4 regions of the Bradyrhizobium sp. ISRA442 genome follow, and region 1 is predicted to be linked to each of the others. Evidence: predicted binding sites of a transcription regulator. Region 1 holds the regulator's gene; each other region holds the start of a gene.
The links. Region 1 encodes LexA, which represses DNA repair genes until DNA is damaged. Its sites were predicted from a motif close to TGTTCNNNNTGTGTTCNG; they were not measured.

Region 1 (4,211 bases):
GCAGGGGCTGCGCGATGCCATCGATGCGCGCATCCGCGCCACGCTCGACGGCGACAATCGCGCGATCGCCACTGCGCTGCTCACCGGCCGGCGCGATGCGATCACCACGCCGGTGAACGATGCCATGTTCATCTCCGGCCTCGGCCATGTGCTCTCGATTTCGGGTTATCACATGGCGGTCGTCGCCGGCGTCGTCTTCTTCGCGATCCGCGCATTGCTCGCGCTGATCCCGGGTCTGGCCGTCAGCTTTCCGATCAAGAAGTGGTCGGCCGCTGCCGCGCTCGTCGCCGCGGCGTTCTATCTGTTGCTCTCCGGCGCGGAGGTCGCGACCCAAAGATCGTTTTTCATGACCGCAGTGGTGCTGATCGCGGTCATGGTCGATCGCCGAGCCATCACGTTCCGCACGCTGGCGGTGGCCGCGCTGATCGTGCTTGCGGTCGCGCCGGAGGCGCTGGTGCATCCGAGCTTCCAGATGTCGTTTGCGGCAACGCTTGGGCTGGTTGCGCTGGTGCAGATCGGCATGCCGAACCTGTTTGCCTCACCCGATCATTCGGCGACGGCGCGGATTGCGCTGTGGGGCGGCCGTGAGATCGCCATGCTGTTCCTGGCCTCGCTGATCGCGGGCTTTGCGACCACGCCCTATGCCGCCTTCCACTTTCACCGCGTCACGCCGTTCGGTGTGCTCGCGAACCTCGCGGCGATGCCGGTGGTCTCGGCGCTGGTGATGCCGGCCGGGCTGTTGGGATTGATCGCAGCGCCGTTCGGGCTCGACGGCGTGTTCTGGTGGCTGATGGGTGTCGGCATCGACTGGATGGTCGTGGTCGCGCAGTGGGTTGCGAATCTTCCGGGCGCGGTCGGCCGCATTGCCGCTTTCGGCATCGCCCCGCTGATCGCGGCGAGCATCGGCATCGTCCTGATGGGCCTGTTGCGCACGCCCTTGCGCTGGACCGGTGCGCTCGTGCTGGTCGCAGCGATTGTGTGGGCGGTGTCCGTGCGCCAGCCGGACGTCCTGATCGCAGGCGACGGGCGTAACATCGCAGTGCGCGGCAGCGACGGCCGCTTGCATCTCATCGCGGCGAACAAGGACGCGTTCCTCGCCAAGGAGTGGCTTGCGGCCGATGCCGATCCGCGCAGCGCCGGTGATGCATCGCTCGGTAGCGGCGTGTCATGCGACGAATCCGGATGCGTGACCCCGCTCGCCGACGGCCGCCTGATCGCGCTGGCGCTGCGCGTGGATGCGCTCTCGGATGATTGCAGCCGGGCTGCGCTGGTGGTGACAGCGAGACCCGCGCCGCCCGATTGTGCGGCGATGGTGGTCGACCGGGATCGTCTCATGAGCCAGGGCGGCTTGGCGCTCGCGCGCCGCGGCGACGGCTTTGCGGTGCAGGCGGTGAGGGCGAGGGGCGCAAATCGCCCCTGGTCGCCGGCAATCGCCGGCGATGGCTATTATGAACCAAACCTCGCGCCACGGCCGGCCGCACCGCGCTCCAGGGACGCAACGCCGTCGGAGGCCGACCTTCAGGTCGAGGACTGACGCATGATCCGGAAAAGTGTGTAGCGTTTTTCCCTTCGCGACAAACGCGGAATGCGTTTGCGCGGAGATCATGCTCAAATATTACGCGTCAGCCGATCGGCAGGCGCGTAACGGTCGGCTGCGGCCTGTCAGCGGCGACTTGCGGCTTGTGCTCACCGGCCGGCTGGGTCACCGGCAATTGCAGCACGGTTGCGCGCTGGCCTTCGACGAGCTGCGTCACCAGCACATATTTGCCGTCGGGGAATTCGATCGCGTCATGATGGCGATCGGGAATGTGCGGATCGACTTTGCCGAACTTGCCGACGCGGGAGTTGATGGTGCGCGTCCAGATCCAGCGATTGTCGTAGCGGACGTTGTCGGCGAAGGCGAGCTCCGTTCCCGGCAGCAGGCAGACCGCGACGGAGAGATCGGCTTCCGAAGCGAAGCCGCGCGTCGAGGTGCCGCGGAAGGTTGTCGTGACGATCGTCTCACCGACCTGGGCGGGACGGGTCGCGACGGCATGCAGGCTGTAGTCACACATCGCAAGTGCTCCTCATAAGAGATAGCGACCCGTGCCCCCGGAGGCCCAGGCCTCTATCAGGAAGGCTCCGATGATATGCGATGTTGAGGGCAAATCTGCGACTTGCGTGCAGACCTGCCGATCACATTATCTTTTCTGCGTTGAGCAAGAGCCTTTGGAACAAAGCAGGCTCGTGCGAATTTTCTTCTGTTGCGCTCGTCGAGATCAATCCTGAATTCACCGGCGCTGCACAACACGCGGCGGAGGTCGATTGCTCCACGCGACTTGCATCGGCTCACGCCTCGCCGAAGACGCTCAGTATTTCCGGTACAGCCCGATCAGCTTGCCCTGAATCTTTACGCGGTTCGGCGGCAGGATGCGCACCTCGTAGGCCGCATTGGCCGGCTCGAGCGCGATCGAGGCGCCGCGCCGGCGGAAGCGTTTCAGGGTCGCTTCCTCGTCGTCGATCAGGGCCACCACGATGTCGCCGGTGTCGGCGCTCTCGTTGCGCTGGATCAGCGCCATGTCGCCGTCGAGGATGCCGGCCTCCACCATCGAATCGCCGCGCACTTCGAGCGCGTAATGCTCGCCCGAGCCGAGCATGTCCGGCGGTACGCTGATGGTGTGGCTGCGGGTCTGCAAGGCCTCGATCGGCGTGCCCGCCGCGATGCGGCCCATCACGGGCACAGCGACCGGACGTTCACCCTCGTCCACGGGGGCGCTGGAGCCGCGTACCTTACCGAGATTGCCTTCGATGACGCTCGGCGTGAAGCCGCGCCGATTGCCGGCCGCGGCCTGAAGCTCGGGCAGCTTGATCACTTCGATGGCGCGGGCACGATTGGGCAGGCGGCGGATGAAGCCGCGCTCCTCGAGTGCGGTGATCAGGCGATGGATGCCCGACTTCGAGCGCAGATCGAGCGCGTCCTTCATCTCGTCGAAGGAGGGCGGCACGCCGCTTTCCTTCAGGCGTTCGCTGATGAACCGCAGAAGCTCGTATTGTTTGCGCGTTAACATCTCGACCAAATCCCCCGGTTGATGTCGTTCGATTCCGAGACGCTGAAGTTAGCGGCGCACCGCTAGATGCTCGAAACAAATCATGAACGGACACTATATGTTCGATATGTGTTCCGCAACTGCTTAATTTTGCGTGAACACGATAAACTTCGCGGAACACGCGCGGCCGGCTCGTTCAAGCGGGCAGCCGCAACACCTCGCAGGGCGCGCCTGCTTCGGCCTTCGGCGCGAACGGCGGCCGCACGAGAAGTGCCTGTGCCGCAGCGAGATTTGCAAGCAGAGAAGAGTCCTGATTGTTGACGGGAACCGCGACCAGCGTGCCGTCGTCGCGCTCTTCGAGGCGCACGCGAAGATAGTCCTCGCGCATGTCGTTGGCGGCGAGCTCGCCCCCGACTACGGCGCGCTCGCGGCGGTGGTGAACGGGCTGACGGCCCGCAAGCGCGCGAATCAACGGCACCATGAACAGGAAGGCGCAAACGTAAGACGAGACCGGATTGCCGGGCAGGCCGATCACGCGCATCGCGCCGAGATGGCCATGCATCATCGGCTTGCCCGGCCGCATCGCGATCTTCCAGAACGCCATCGCAATGCCCTCGGCCTTGAGCGCCTGCTGGACCAGATCGTGATCGCCGACCGACGCACCGCCGGTCGTGATCAGGACGTCGGCGCCGGTTTCGCGGGCGGAGCGGATACCGGCGGTGGTGGCCTCCAGGGTGTCGGCGGCGATCCCAAGGTCGATCGTGTCGGCGCCCTCCCGGCGCGCCAGCGCGTGGATCGCATAGCCGTTGGAATAGACGATCTGGCCGGGGCCGGGTGTTGTGCCCGGCATCACCAGCTCATCGCCGGTGGCGAGGATTGCGACCTTCGGGCGGCGGCGGACGGGAAGGTCAGGATGGTTCATACCGGCGGCGAGGGCCAGGCTTCGCTCGGTGAGGCGGGCGCCTGCCCGTAGCAGCACGTCGCCCTCGGAAAAGTCGACGCCGGCGCGCCGGATATGCCGTCCGGCGACGGCGGCCTCCTTGATCGTGATGCGCTTGCCGTCCGCGACCGTGTCCTCCTGGATCACGACGGCATCTGCGCCGTTGGGAATCACGCCGCCGGTGAAGATCCGGACCGCCTCGCCGGCACCCAGCGTTGGCGCGAACGGCCGGCCCGCCGCGACCT
Region 2 (4,211 bases), on a different contig from region 1:
ATGTCGAAGCCGAAACCGGGATCGAGGGGATCGGCGAGCGCATCGAGCCGCTCGCGAAACAGCCGATCGATGATGGCGCCTCGCGTCACCGGCCGCCCGGTCTCGACCATGATCGTGCGCACCACACCGTCGGTGCGGAAGAAGGCGGCCTCTAGCCGCCGCGCGCCCTTGCCCTGCTTCTCCATGGAGGCCACGAGCGTGTCTGCGAGCCGCGACAGCGTCATCGCGATCATGGTGTCGGTCGCGATCGGCTCGGCAAAACGTTTCTCCACGATGTAATCGGGGAGCGGCTTGCGCGGACTGATCGGCGCATCGCCCTGTCCCACCGCATGCGCGAGCAGCATGGAGAACCGGGCGCCGAACCGCGCGGTGATCTCGTGCGGCTCGCGCGAGGCGACATCGCCGATGGTCTTCAGTCCCGCGCGGCGCAGACCGACGGTGATGGCATCAACCGCACCAAGCGCAGACACCGGAAGCCGACTGACCGCCTCCGCCTCTCCGCCATCGGCGACGATGGTACCAGATGCCTGCCGCGTCAGCGTGCGCGCGCAGACCGAGGTGCCGGCGATCGCCGCGCTGACGGCAAAGCCCTGCCGCGCGAGCGCACGGACCAGCGTCTGCAGCAGTGCAGCCTCGCCGCCGAACAAATGCGCGCAGCCGGTGATGTCCAGGAACAGCCCATGCGGCGGATCGAGCGCCACCAGCGGCGTGAAGCGGTCGCACCAGTCGGCGATATCGCTGAGCGTCTTTGCATCGGCCGCGATATCCGCGTCGAACACTTTCAGGTCCGGACACATCGCCCGCGCATTCGCCAAGGGCAGGCCGATGTGCAGGCCGAGGCGCTCGGCGGCCTCATCGAGCGCGTGGATCACCAGCGCGTTATTGTCCTTGGCAACGACGATGCTGGGCTCATTGTTTTTATCCAGCCCGACGTTGCCGAAGAACCGCTTGATCCGGTCGATGGGCAGGCGCGGCAGCCACAGGCTGAGAATACGCCGACGGTTCACTGAACAGGCACTCATCACATTTCCATTCCATGATCCACCGGCCACACGGGCCATGACGATTGCGCAAGAGCTCGGCATCGAAGCGCGGCGCGCCCCAGGCACTCCAAGGCGCCGCAGGCATTGAAGCCGGCCCCGGCGGCGAAGGCGCCGCGCGCAGCATCCATCGCGTCTCCGCGGTCGAGGGCAGTGGCTGCGCCGCCATCCGCAGCAAGAACCCGGTCACGCCCGAGGCTTTTGCAGTGAGCGTCAGCTTGCGGCTCGCCACGAGATCGAACTGTCGCGTCTCGCCCCAGAGCTCGAGCACGACGGCGCCGAGCGCATCGCAGGCGAGCGCGTCGGCTGACATGCGCAATGCGGTCTCGACATCGGCGGCGCGCACTATCACTACGCGACGCGGATCGAGGCCGAGCTCGGCGAGCCCGCTCATCGACAGCGCGCCCGCCTCCATGTCCGAAAAATCCTGCCGCACCCACAACAGCGGCCGGCGCGCGGTCACGCGGCCCGCAAGCCCGGTGACGAAACCCGTCGCGGCCGTGCCCTGGCGCCCCTCGCAAAACACCTCGTGGATTGCCGCGCGGGCGAGTCCGCCCTGCAAGGCGCTATCGGCCTCGCTGTGGCCCAGCGCCACGCAATCGCGATGATGCGCGGCCACTGCCGTCTCGATGCGTTCGATCTGGCCGCGCAAGGTCGCAAGCGCGCTTCTACGTGCGCCGCTCATGCTCGCCGCTCCTTAGCTGATGGGTGGCCGTGGCTCTCAAAAAGAAAACCAACGGCTGGCTCATTTGTTCATGATATGTTCTAATATAAAGCTAACGGCGCCCCTGGAGTCAATCGAATTGGCGCGCCAGCAAATTCATGAGCGGAATCAAGAGGATTCAAGTGCCATGTACCTCATCACCCTCGACAGCGAGACCGATTTCGACGGCTGGCGCAAAACCGCTCGCGCGCTCGCACTGCATCATGTCGCGCCGGCTGAGGTGACGTGGAGCGTACAGGGCCGCACGAAAGACGAGATGCCACCCGGCCTGTGCGAAGCGCCAGGCCTTCCACCGATCGAAACCGACAGCACCTTCAGCGTGCCGGCCAATTTCATCGAGCTCGCACGCGTCGCGATCCTGCATCACAACAGTGAGCGCTTTGCGCTGCTCTATCGCCTGCTGTGGCGATTGCGGAGCGATCACGACCTGCTCGAGACCAGGACAGATCCCGATGTCGCGATAGCAACAGCGATGGCTGGCAGCGTGCATCGCGACGTACAGCGGATGCGCGACGTCGTCCGGTTCCGCGAGATCGGACGCGAGCACAAGACGCACTTCGCCGCTTGGTTCGTGCCGGAGCATCACATCGTCGAATTCGCAGCCCCCTTCTTTGCGCGCCGCTATGCCGACATGCCCTGGTCGATCCTCACGCCCGACATTTGCGCCCACTGGGACGGCCACGCGATCTCGTTCACGCCAGGGATCAGCCAGACGGAGATGCCCGCCCCAAACCGGCTGGAGGAAACCTGGCGCCGTCACTTCCGATCGGACCAACCGATCGCACCGGAGGCGCCGAAGAAGCGCCGCAGGAACTTGTCGGAAGCTTCGATACTTGAACCTCTGCTCTCTGATGCCGAACGCTGGACCGGCGGAAGGATCACCCCGCCCTCGGAGCCGTCCATGAAACGCAAATCCGCCGCTGACGATCTCGAAACGCTGCGCGACGAAGCCGCCCATTGCCGCGCCTGCCATCTCTACAAGGATGCGACGCAGACTGTATTCGGCGAAGGTCCAAAGAGTGCCACCATCATGCTGGTCGGCGAGCAGCCCGGCGACAAGGAAGACCTCGCCGGCCATCCCTTCGTCGGACCTGCCGGCCAGATACTCGACCGCGCGCTGGAAGAGGCCGGCGTCGACCGCAAGAAGGTCTATGTCACCAACGCGGTCAAACATTTCAAATTCGTGCCCCGCGGAAAAATCCGCCTGCACCAGAAGCCGAACACGCCGGAGATCCGCGCCTGCCGGCAATGGTACGAGCGGGAACTGGCAGCCCTTCAGCCCAGTCTCGTCGTCGCGATGGGAGCGACCGCCGCACAGAGCGTGTTCGGCAAGATCACCCCGATCGGCAAAAACCGCGGTCGGCTGATCGAGCTGCCTGATGGGCGCAAGGCGCTGGTGACGGTGCATCCGTCCTATCTGCTACGGCTGCCTGACCCCGAAGCCAAGGAACAGGAGTATCGCCGCTTCGTCGGCGATCTCAGGCTCGCGGCCGGCTTCCGGGAAAAATCAGCAAGGGCAGCGTGACGTAGCGCACGCCGCATCGCAACAGATTCGGTAGTGAAGCACCGTCATTTCAACTGCCTGTCACATGCCGCGCGCAAAATCGCGGCCTTGTGACAGGAGAATTTGAAATGAGTGACGTTGCTTTGCCCGGCTCCATCGAGCCAGCCTTGCGGAGGGGACCCGACCTTGACCGCGGATTCCATCCCCTCACCGGCGTGATCTACATGGGGGTGATCGCCGCTGCACTGCTCTTCGTCGCCTACAGCATTTGGGTCGACGTTGATGCGACCGGCACGCAGGTCAAGACCATCGCGCCCTTCCTCCTGCTCTTCGTCGCGCTTCTGATCGCGCTCGGCTTTGAGTTCGTCAACGGCTTCCACGACACCGCCAACGCGGTCGCGACCGTGATCTACACGCGCTCGCTGCCCGCCCACGTCGCCGTCGTGTGGTCCGGCATGTTCAACCTGTTCGGCGTGCTGCTCTCGTCCGGCGCGGTCGCATTCGGCATCGTGTCGCTGCTGCCGGTCGAGCTGATCCTCCAGGTCGGCTCCAGCGCCGGCTTCGCCATGGTGTTCGCGCTTCTGATCGCGGCCATCATCTGGAACGCCGGGACCTGGTATTTCGGCCTGCCGGCCTCGAGCTCGCACACACTGATCGGCTCGATCATGGGCGTGGGCATCATGAACGCGGTCCTGCATGGCCGCAGTGGCACCTCGGGCGTCGACTGGACGCAGGCTACCAACATCGGCAAGGCACTGCTGCTGTCGCCGCTGTTCGGCTTCGCGCTCGCCGCCGGCCTTCTCCTGATCCTCCGTACCGTGCTGCTGCGCGCCACGCCCGCTTTGTTCGGCGAGCCGAAGGGCGACCAGCCGCCGCCGTGGTGGATCCGTGGCATCTTGATCCTCACCTGCACGCTGGTGAGCTTCTTCCATGGCTCCAACGA
Region 3 (4,211 bases), on a different contig from region 1:
CAGGAAGCTCGCACCGATCGCGAAAGCGTTCGGATCATAGCCGGAATGCTCGGCCCGGCTGCCGGTGATGAAGCCGTAGGCGGCGCCGAACGTCGCCGAGAAGATCACGAACGAGCGGATCGCGAAGGCGATCCTCGGATGACGGCGCCTGAAGCGGCGCATGCGCACCTTGATCCGGAACGTCCGACCCATCGCTACCGACCCCGACTCTTTCCGAAACCCTGTGATCGCCACCAGTGACGATGTCCCCGCCGGCGTTGCGAACAGTTTGAGGTTTGGAAGCCGCCTCCAAACAGGGTTGACGAGGCGTTAACGCCTCAGAGCGAGGCGGCCTGGAGGTGGCGGTGGCCGCCGCGGGCCCCGACGATCAATGCCGCGGCCTCGCGCGGCGAGAACGTCTTCGAGCGTACATAGATGCGGTAGTCAGCGGGCCCGTCGGGGGAGAGATAGATCACGGAACGGCCATCGCTCGGGTGCGCGGAGATCGCGACAAGGCGCGTCGCGGCGTTGGCCTCGCAGGCGCCCGGCTCATCGCTGGTGCCGTCGTCGACTACCGCAAAATCCGCGGCATCCGCGTTCTCGGTCATCTGGACCCGTACGGTGGCTTGTGTGGGATCTTCGGTGAAGGCAACCTGGATGCCGGCCGTCCAGAACAGGGATGTGAGCTCGACCGAGGTCTCGCCAAGGGCAATGCAGGGATGGGAGACCGACCGGATCTCGCTGCGGGCGAACACCGCAGCCGCCAAGAGGGGAACAACCGAGGCCAGGATCTTGAAACGCAACATGACACGCTACTCGCCAGGCCACGCGGGGGCACTTGCGGGCCTTATGGTTTGCAGAGCGTAAAGGAAACTCGTTACCGCCGGGTTGATACGCGAGGCTGTCACGCCATCTGGCGCACATCCTCCGCGAGTGCACGGTAGGACAGCGCCTCGGCGAGATGCAGCCGGCCGATCTTCTCGGCGCCGTCGAGGTCGGCGAGCGTACGCGCCACGCGCAGCACGCGGTGATAGCCGCGCGCCGACAGCCGCATGCTCTCGGCGGCATCGCGCAGCAGCTTCTGGCCCTGCGCGTCGGGCCTCGCGATCTCCTCCAGCACGGAGGCCGGCGCCTCGGCATTGGTGCGGACATGCGGCAGGCCGGCCGCCGCGTAGCGTGCGAGCTGGATGTCGCGCGCCGCGGCCACGCGCGCGGCGACTTCGGCGGAGCCTTCCGCCGACGGCGGCAGGATCAGATCGGCCGCGGTCACCGCCGGCACCTCAATGCGCAGATCGATGCGGTCCATCAGCGGACCCGAGATGCGCGTCTGATAGTCTGCCGTGCAGCGGTCGATGCGGCCACGCTTGCAGGTATAGCCCGGCTCGAACGCGTTGCCGCAACGGCAGGGATTCATCGCCGCGACCAGCATGAAGCGCGCCGGATACGTCACGCGATGATTGGCGCGGGACACCGCGACCTCACCGTTCTCCAAGGGCTGGCGCAGCGAATCCAGCACGCGCGGATCGAACTCGGGCAGCTCGTCGAGGAACAGGACGCCCTGATGCGCGAGCGAGATCTCGCCGGGCTTTGCGCGCACGCCGCCGCCGGTAAGCGCGGCCATGCTGGCGGAATGATGCGGCGAGCGGAACGGCCGCCGCGAGGTCAGCGCACCGCCCTGAATTTCGCCAGCGACGGAGGCGATCATCGAGACCTCCAGCAGCTCGCCCGGCGACAGCGGCGGCAGGATCGAGGGCAGGCGCGCCGCCAGCATCGATTTGCCCGCGCCGGGCGCGCCGATCATCAACAGGTGATGCCCGCCGGCGGCTGCGATCTCCAGCGCCCGCTTGGCGCTCTCCTGGCCCTTGATGTCGCGCAGGTCGAGCTTTGAAGCGGCCGTCTCATGCACCTTCGGTGAGGGCCGCGACAGCACCTGCGTGCCCTTGAAATGGTTGGCGATCTGGATCAGCGAACTTGCGGCAATGATCTGGATGTCCGGGCTCGCCCAGGCTGCCTCCGAGCCGCAGGCGGCCGGACAGATCAGCCCCTCCTCGCGCGCATTGGCGCCGATCGCGGCCGGCAACACGCCCGCAACGGGTGCGATCGAGCCGTCGAGGCCGAGCTCGCCAAGCACCGTAAAGCCCGTCAGTGCATCCGGCGGGATCGCCCCGATCGCCGCCATCAGCCCGAGCGCGATCGGCAGGTCGTAATGGCTGCCTTCCTTGGGCAGATCGGCGGGCGCAAGGTTGACGGTGATCCGCCGCGCCGGCAGCGCCAGGCCTGAGGCGATCAGCGCCGAGCGGACCCGCTCGCGGGCCTCCGACACGGCCTTGTCCGGGAGGCCGACGATGGCAAACGCCGGCAGGCCTGGTGCGACCTGCACCTGCACATCGACCGCGCGCGCCTCGATCCCCTCAAAGGCGACTGTAGAAACCCGCTGAACCATGCGCGCCCCAGACTGCTCCCTCGTACAATCGAGGGTAGCAGGACGCGGCGCGCCTGACAAGAACAATACAGGAACGATTTTGGCGACCCGGCAAGCCCTAACCAATCGTAAACGGGATGCGCACACTACGCCTCGAATGCGACCGGCTTCGCTCAGCACATTCCAACGAATGTTCGCTACGTTTAGAGCCGCGGGATGGGCCGTGATCTAACAAGTGAACAATCGAAATGCTTGTAAATCGCCGGAGAAGCGAACGTCGGGTGTGCAGTCGGCTCGCCAAGATTCATTTTGGCGCCGGCTCGCTGCCGAGGGACTGCACGATCACGGATATCTCCGATGGCGGCGTGAAAGTCGTGGCGGAGTTTCTGGAAGTGCCGCCGCAATTCACCATCATCTTTGCGCCCGACTATTCGCGCCAATGCCGCCTGCGCTGGCGTATCGGTTGCGAGTTCGGCGCCGAATTCGTCGACTAGGCCGCGACGAGGACGGCGCGTCCTTAACGGGAATTTAGGGTTAATCGGCAAAGCATCTCTGATCATTCGCCGACGGTAGATCAGAGTATGTCCAAGCGTTCGTCCCCTGCCTCTCCCCTGGCGAGATTCCTCCTTCCGGCGCTCTTGGTGCTGGTCCTCGGCGGCTGCCAGACCATGGGCCTCGAGGATGTGACCGGCGCGCTCGGCGGCCAGCCGGAAACCGCGAGCAAGGTCGACGCCAAACCGGACATGGACGCTCTGCGCGAGCGCTATCGCGCCAAGCCGAGCGATCCCAATGTTTCGCTCGAATACGGCAAGGCGCTACGCGAGACCGGCCAGCGCGCCCAGGCGGTTGCGGTGATGGAGCAGGCTGTGCTCGCCCATCCCAGCAACAAGGCGCTGCTCGCCGGCTACGGCCGTGCGCTCGCCGACAACGGCAATTTCCAACAGGCGTTCGATGTCCTGAGCCGCGCGCATACGCCCGAGGATCCCGACTGGCACATCCTGTCGGCGCAGGGCGCGGTGCTCGACCAGCTCGGCCGCAACGAGGAAGCGCAGCAATATTACGCGACCGCGCTCAAGATCGTGCCCGACGAGCCGTCGGTGCTGTCCAACCTCGGACTGTCCTACGTGCTTCAGAACAATCTGTCCAAGGCGGAGGAGACGCTGCGCCGCGCGCATGAGCGCAGTCCCGCCGATTCCCGCATCCGGACCAATCTTGCCTTCGTGCTGGGGCTGCAGGGAAAACAGTCCGAGGCCGAGGCCATCGTGAAAGCCGACCTGCCGCCGGCCGAAGCCGCAGCCAAGGTCACGGCGCTGCATCAGCTCCTGGCGAAGAAACAGCAGCGCGCCGACAACAAATAGCCCGCCGTCCCGTTCGGGTTACGACGCCTTGCGATGCGGCGCGGAGCTGCGCCCACCCCTGCCCTTCAGCTTCTTCAGCAGCGGTCCGAGCAGCGAGCGTTTCGGCTTCTTCACGTCGCCGCGCCCGGCTAATCGGTTGGCCATGTTCTGGAATAGCTCGGTGGTGCGGTGGTTCTTGGAGACCTCCGCGATCATCTGGCCGTTGTTTGCGGCGGCAGAGAACAGCTTCGAATCGAACGGAATCACCGCCATCGGCTGGCTTTCCATCGTCTTGGCGAATGCCTTGACCTCGATCTCCGCCCGCTTGGGCATGCCGACCTGGTTGATGCAGTAGAGCGGCGGCCGATCGTTGGGCCGCGCCGCCTTCAGCACGCTCAGCATGTTCTTGGTGTTGCGTAGATTGGCGAGATCGGGCTCGGCCACGATCAGGATGTCGTCGGCGCTGACGAGCG
Region 4 (4,211 bases), 130 kb from region 1:
CCGAGATGGAACTTTTTTGGGTTCCCGCGGACAGTGGAAACCACTTAACATTCATTAACTTACCGGCTCTGTCGTTCGTCAGCGGCTGTTGCATTTCGGAGACGGACTCGGGTGCGACATTAAGCTAGGGTTGTCTCGGAATTAGTTCATATGGGCGTCGCGCCTAATTGACCGCTTCGGGGATTTCGAGAAGCGGGCGAAACTGGGGAGACTGCAATGAATAAGATTTGGGTGGGTGCAATCGGAGCTGTGGCACTGAGCCTGTCAGCTCCAGCGAGCGCGGCGGACCTCGCCGCGCGTCCGTACACCAAGGCTCCGCCGCCTGCGGTGGCCGCGGTCTACGACTGGAGCGGCTTCTACATCGGCATCAACGGCGGTGGCGGCACCAGCCACAAGTGCTGGGACTTCGTGGGCGTTGGCGGTACGCTGTTCGGTGAAGGATGCCACAACGCGACCGGCGGCACGGTCGGTGGACAGATCGGCTATCGCTGGCAGTCGACCAACTGGGTGTTCGGCATCGAGGGCCAGGGCAACTGGGCTGACTTCTCGGGCGACAATGTCAGCCTCATCTTCCCCGGCAGCGCGCTCGTCACGGGCGACCGCAATCGGTCGCGAATCGACTCCTTCGGCCTGATCACTGGCCAGATTGGCTATGCCTGGAACAACGTCCTGTTCTACGTGAAGGGCGGCGCCGCGGTGGTCGGCGACAAGTTCGATATCTTCGCTGCCTCTGGCACGCCCTTTGCGGGCACCCTGCTTGCTTCGGCCCGCGACACGCGCTGGGGCGGCACGGTCGGCGCTGGCCTCGAGTTCGGATTCGCGCCGAACTGGTCGGTCGGTGTCGAATACGACCACATCTTCCTTGGCAATCAGACCAGGGACTTCACCACGCCCGGCGGCCTGTTCTTCCAGACCGATCGCATCAGCCAGAATGTCGATATGGGTCTCGTCCGCGTGAACTATCGCTGGGGCGGCCCGGTGATCGCAAAGTACTGATATCACCCGGATATCGATCGGCGCTTCAAGGCCGGCCTCGCGCCGGCCTTTTTGCTGCGCGCTGCTGAACAATAGGTCAGCAATGCAGCCCGTTTTCTGACCTGTTGTGACTTTTGGGGTACACAACTTCCAGCTTCGCTGGTGTAAGCCGGCTGCAGTTGGACGAGAGCGTCCGATGTCCTTCCTTTCGCACGGAAGGCAAAAACAGAAACCGGGACTGGGACTGAATTGAAGATGAAGAAGGTTTTGTTGGCTTCGGCCTGTTTGTTCGCACTGGGCGCATTTGCTCCCGCCACGGCTGCCGATCTCGCAGCCCGCCACTACACCAAGGCTCCGATCGCTCCGGCCGCGGTCTACAACTGGACCGGCTTCTACCTCGGTGTCGTCGGTGGCGGCGCGTGGGAAAATTCCTCGACCGACCCGAAAATGAAGGGCGGCTTTGTCGGCGGCACGGCCGGCTACAACTGGCAGGCCGGCAACGTCGTGTTCGGCCTCGAAGCCGACGGCGCCTGGGCTGACGTCAGCGCTTCGGTGACCGGCGCCACCGTCGTCCCCGGCTTCGGTGTTGCGACCGCAACGGCGAGCTCGAAGACCGATGCGATGGGCACCGTGCGCGGCCGCATCGGCTGGGCGGTCAACCAGGTCCTGTTCTACGGCACCGGCGGCTATGCCTGGATCGACAACAAGATCAGCCTCTCCGCACTCGGCATCACCGCGTCGGACAGCAAGTGGCACTCCGGCTGGACCGTCGGCGCCGGCGTCGAAGCGTTCTTCGCGCCGCAGTGGTCGGTCAAGGGCGAGTATCTCTATCGCAGCCTCGCCGGCGAGACCTATTTCTCCGGCGCCCTGCCCTCGGGCACGCTCAACTTCCACACCGTGCAGGTCGGCGTGAACTATCACTTCGGCGCCCCGGTGGTCGCGAAGTACTAAGCTTCGCCCCAACGCCATCGCGTTACGAAAGGCCGGCCTTGCGCCGGCCTTTTTGTTCTTGCGCGCTCCTGCTCAGGCGCCGATCACGCGATCCGTATTCGACTGCGAACGAAGCGCCGACAGCCGCTACCGAGCGTTGCTACTGCCACGTGCCGCCAGCGCACCAACAATCCGTTGACGATTCGCAACTCGCACTGGAAATCCGCCCTCGTTCTTCCTACGTTCGCTGACATACCCATCGGCGCCGATCCCGGTTCCCGGCAAAGCGCGCGCCTGAACGCTGGCGCGGCCGCGCGCCTTTGGGATTTTCCCGTTGGGTTTGGGTTCTTGTTTTCGGTTCTTGGGGACCACCAGGATGGATGAAGTGATCAAGGCGAAGCGCCAACAGCAGAACGCGGGCTCGAGCCTGCGCGCAATTACGATCCGTGGCGCACGCGAGCACAACCTCAAGAACATCGACGTCGAGATCCCGCGCGACAAGCTCGTGGTGTTCACGGGCCTGTCCGGCTCCGGCAAATCCTCGCTCGCCTTCGACACGATCTATGCCGAAGGCCAGCGCCGTTACGTCGAGTCGCTGTCGGCCTATGCGCGCCAGTTCCTGGAGATGATGCAGAAGCCGGACGTCGACCAGATCGATGGCCTGTCGCCCGCGATCTCGATCGAGCAGAAGACGACCTCGAAGAACCCGCGCTCCACCGTCGGCACCGTCACCGAGATCTACGACTACATGCGCCTGCTCTGGGCGCGCGTCGGCGTGCCCTATTCGCCGGCCACGGGCCTGCCGATCGAGAGCCAGACCGTCTCGCAGATGGTCGACCGCGTGCTGGCGCTGCCCGAGGGCACGCGCCTCTATCTGCTCGCGCCGGTCGTGCGCGGCCGCAAGGGTGAGTACAAGAAGGAGCTCGCCGAATGGCTCAAGAAGGGCTTCCAGCGCGTCAAGATCGACGGCACCTTCTACGAGCTCGCGGAGGCCCCTAACCTCGACAAGAAATTCCCGCACGACATCGACGTCGTGGTCGACCGCATCGTGGTGCGCGCCGATATCGGCCAGCGTCTCGCCGAGAGCTTTGAGACCGCGCTGAAGCTCGCCGAGGGCCTCGCCGTCGTCGAGTTCGCCGACACGCCGGCCGCCGCGCCTGCGGAAGAGAAGAAGAAGACCGCAAAGATCCACGACAAGAGCGGCCCCGAGCGAATCCTGTTCTCGGAAAAGTTCGCCTGCCCGGTCTCCGGCTTCACCATTCCGGAGGTCGAGCCGCGGCTGTTCTCGTTCAACAATCCCTATGGCGCCTGCCCGGCCTGCGGCGGCCTCGGCATCGAGCAGCATGTCGACGAGGATCTCGTCATCCCCGACAAGGAGCTCACTCTTCGCAAAGGCGCGATAGCGCCCTGGGCCAAGTCGTCGTCGCCCTACTATGTGCAGACGCTGACCGCGCTCGGCAAGCACTACAAGTTCGCGCTCGACACCAAGTGGAAGGACCTGCCGAAGAAGACGAGAGACGCGATCCTCTACGGCTCCGGCGACGACGAGATCAAGTTCTCCTACGAGGACGGCGTGCGCTCCTACGACACCAAGAAGCCGTTCGAGGGCGTCATCACCAACATCAACCGCCGCTATCGCGAGACCGAGAGCGAGTGGGCGCGCGAGGAGCTGGCGAAGTATTTCCACGACGTCCCCTGCGAGGCCTGCAAAGGCTTTCGGCTCAAGCCCGAGGCGCTGTGCGTCAAGGTCGGGGGCAAGCATATCGGCGAGATCTCCGAGCTGTCGGTGAAGCGCGCCGGCGAGTGGTTCGAGGGCGTGCCGGAGGCGCTGAACGCGCAGCAGAAGGAGATCGCGAGCCGCATCCTCAAGGAGATCCGCGAGCGCCTCACCTTCCTGCTCGACGTCGGCCTCAACTATCTCACCCTCTCCCGCTCCTCCGGCACGCTGTCCGGCGGCGAGAGCCAGCGCATTCGCCTCGCCTCGCAGATCGGCTCGGGGCTGACCGGGGTGCTCTACGTGCTGGACGAGCCCTCGATCGGCCTGCACCAGCGCGACAATGCCCGCCTGCTCGATACGCTCAAGCGGCTGCGCGACCTCGGCAACACCGTGGTCGTGGTCGAGCATGATGAGGATGCCATTCGCTTGGCCGACTACGTGCTCGACATCGGCCCCGGCGCCGGCATGCATGGCGGCAACATCGTTGCCGAAGGCACGCCCGCCGAGATCATGCGCAACCCGAAATCGCTGACCGGCAAATATCTCACCGGCGAGCTCGAGGTCGAGGTGCCGGAGCGGCGCCCGCCGA

Region 2: a site for LexA is predicted at 1,791-1,808, ahead of MTR72_RS03325 (ImuA family protein). Genes of this name have one in related genera too.
Region 3: a site for LexA is predicted at 2,481-2,498, ahead of MTR72_RS13410 (YifB family Mg chelatase-like AAA ATPase). Genes of this name have one in related genera too.
Region 4: a site for LexA is predicted at 2,136-2,153, ahead of uvrA (excinuclease ABC subunit UvrA). Genes of this name have one in related genera too.

The regions. Positions count from the first base shown of each region.
Region 1 is NZ_JALGCN010000007.1:188,490-192,700, reverse strand. It holds gene MTR72_RS17425 (ComEC/Rec2 family competence protein) at 1-1,534, shown strand, start outside; gene MTR72_RS17420 (hypothetical protein) at 1,623-2,054, opposite strand; gene lexA (transcriptional repressor LexA) at 2,349-3,047, opposite strand; gene MTR72_RS17410 (molybdopterin molybdotransferase MoeA) at 3,223-4,211, opposite strand, start outside.
Region 2 is NZ_JALGCN010000002.1:35,054-39,264, forward strand. It holds gene MTR72_RS03320 (Y-family DNA polymerase) at 1-1,022, opposite strand, end outside; gene MTR72_RS03325 (ImuA family protein) at 919-1,725, opposite strand; gene MTR72_RS03330 (UdgX family uracil-DNA binding protein) at 1,892-3,289, shown strand; gene MTR72_RS03335 (inorganic phosphate transporter) at 3,397-4,211, shown strand, end outside.
Region 3 is NZ_JALGCN010000005.1:241,028-245,238, forward strand. It holds gene MTR72_RS13400 (ATP-binding protein) at 1-192, opposite strand, end outside; gene MTR72_RS13405 (hypothetical protein) at 318-785, opposite strand; gene MTR72_RS13410 (YifB family Mg chelatase-like AAA ATPase) at 884-2,422, opposite strand; gene MTR72_RS13415 (PilZ domain-containing protein) at 2,650-2,895, shown strand; gene MTR72_RS13420 (tetratricopeptide repeat protein) at 2,983-3,759, shown strand; gene MTR72_RS13425 (AAA family ATPase) at 3,778-4,211, opposite strand, start outside.
Region 4 is NZ_JALGCN010000007.1:63,449-67,659, forward strand. It holds gene MTR72_RS16815 (outer membrane protein) at 217-996, shown strand; gene MTR72_RS16820 (outer membrane protein) at 1,231-1,926, shown strand; gene uvrA (excinuclease ABC subunit UvrA) at 2,282-4,211, shown strand, end outside.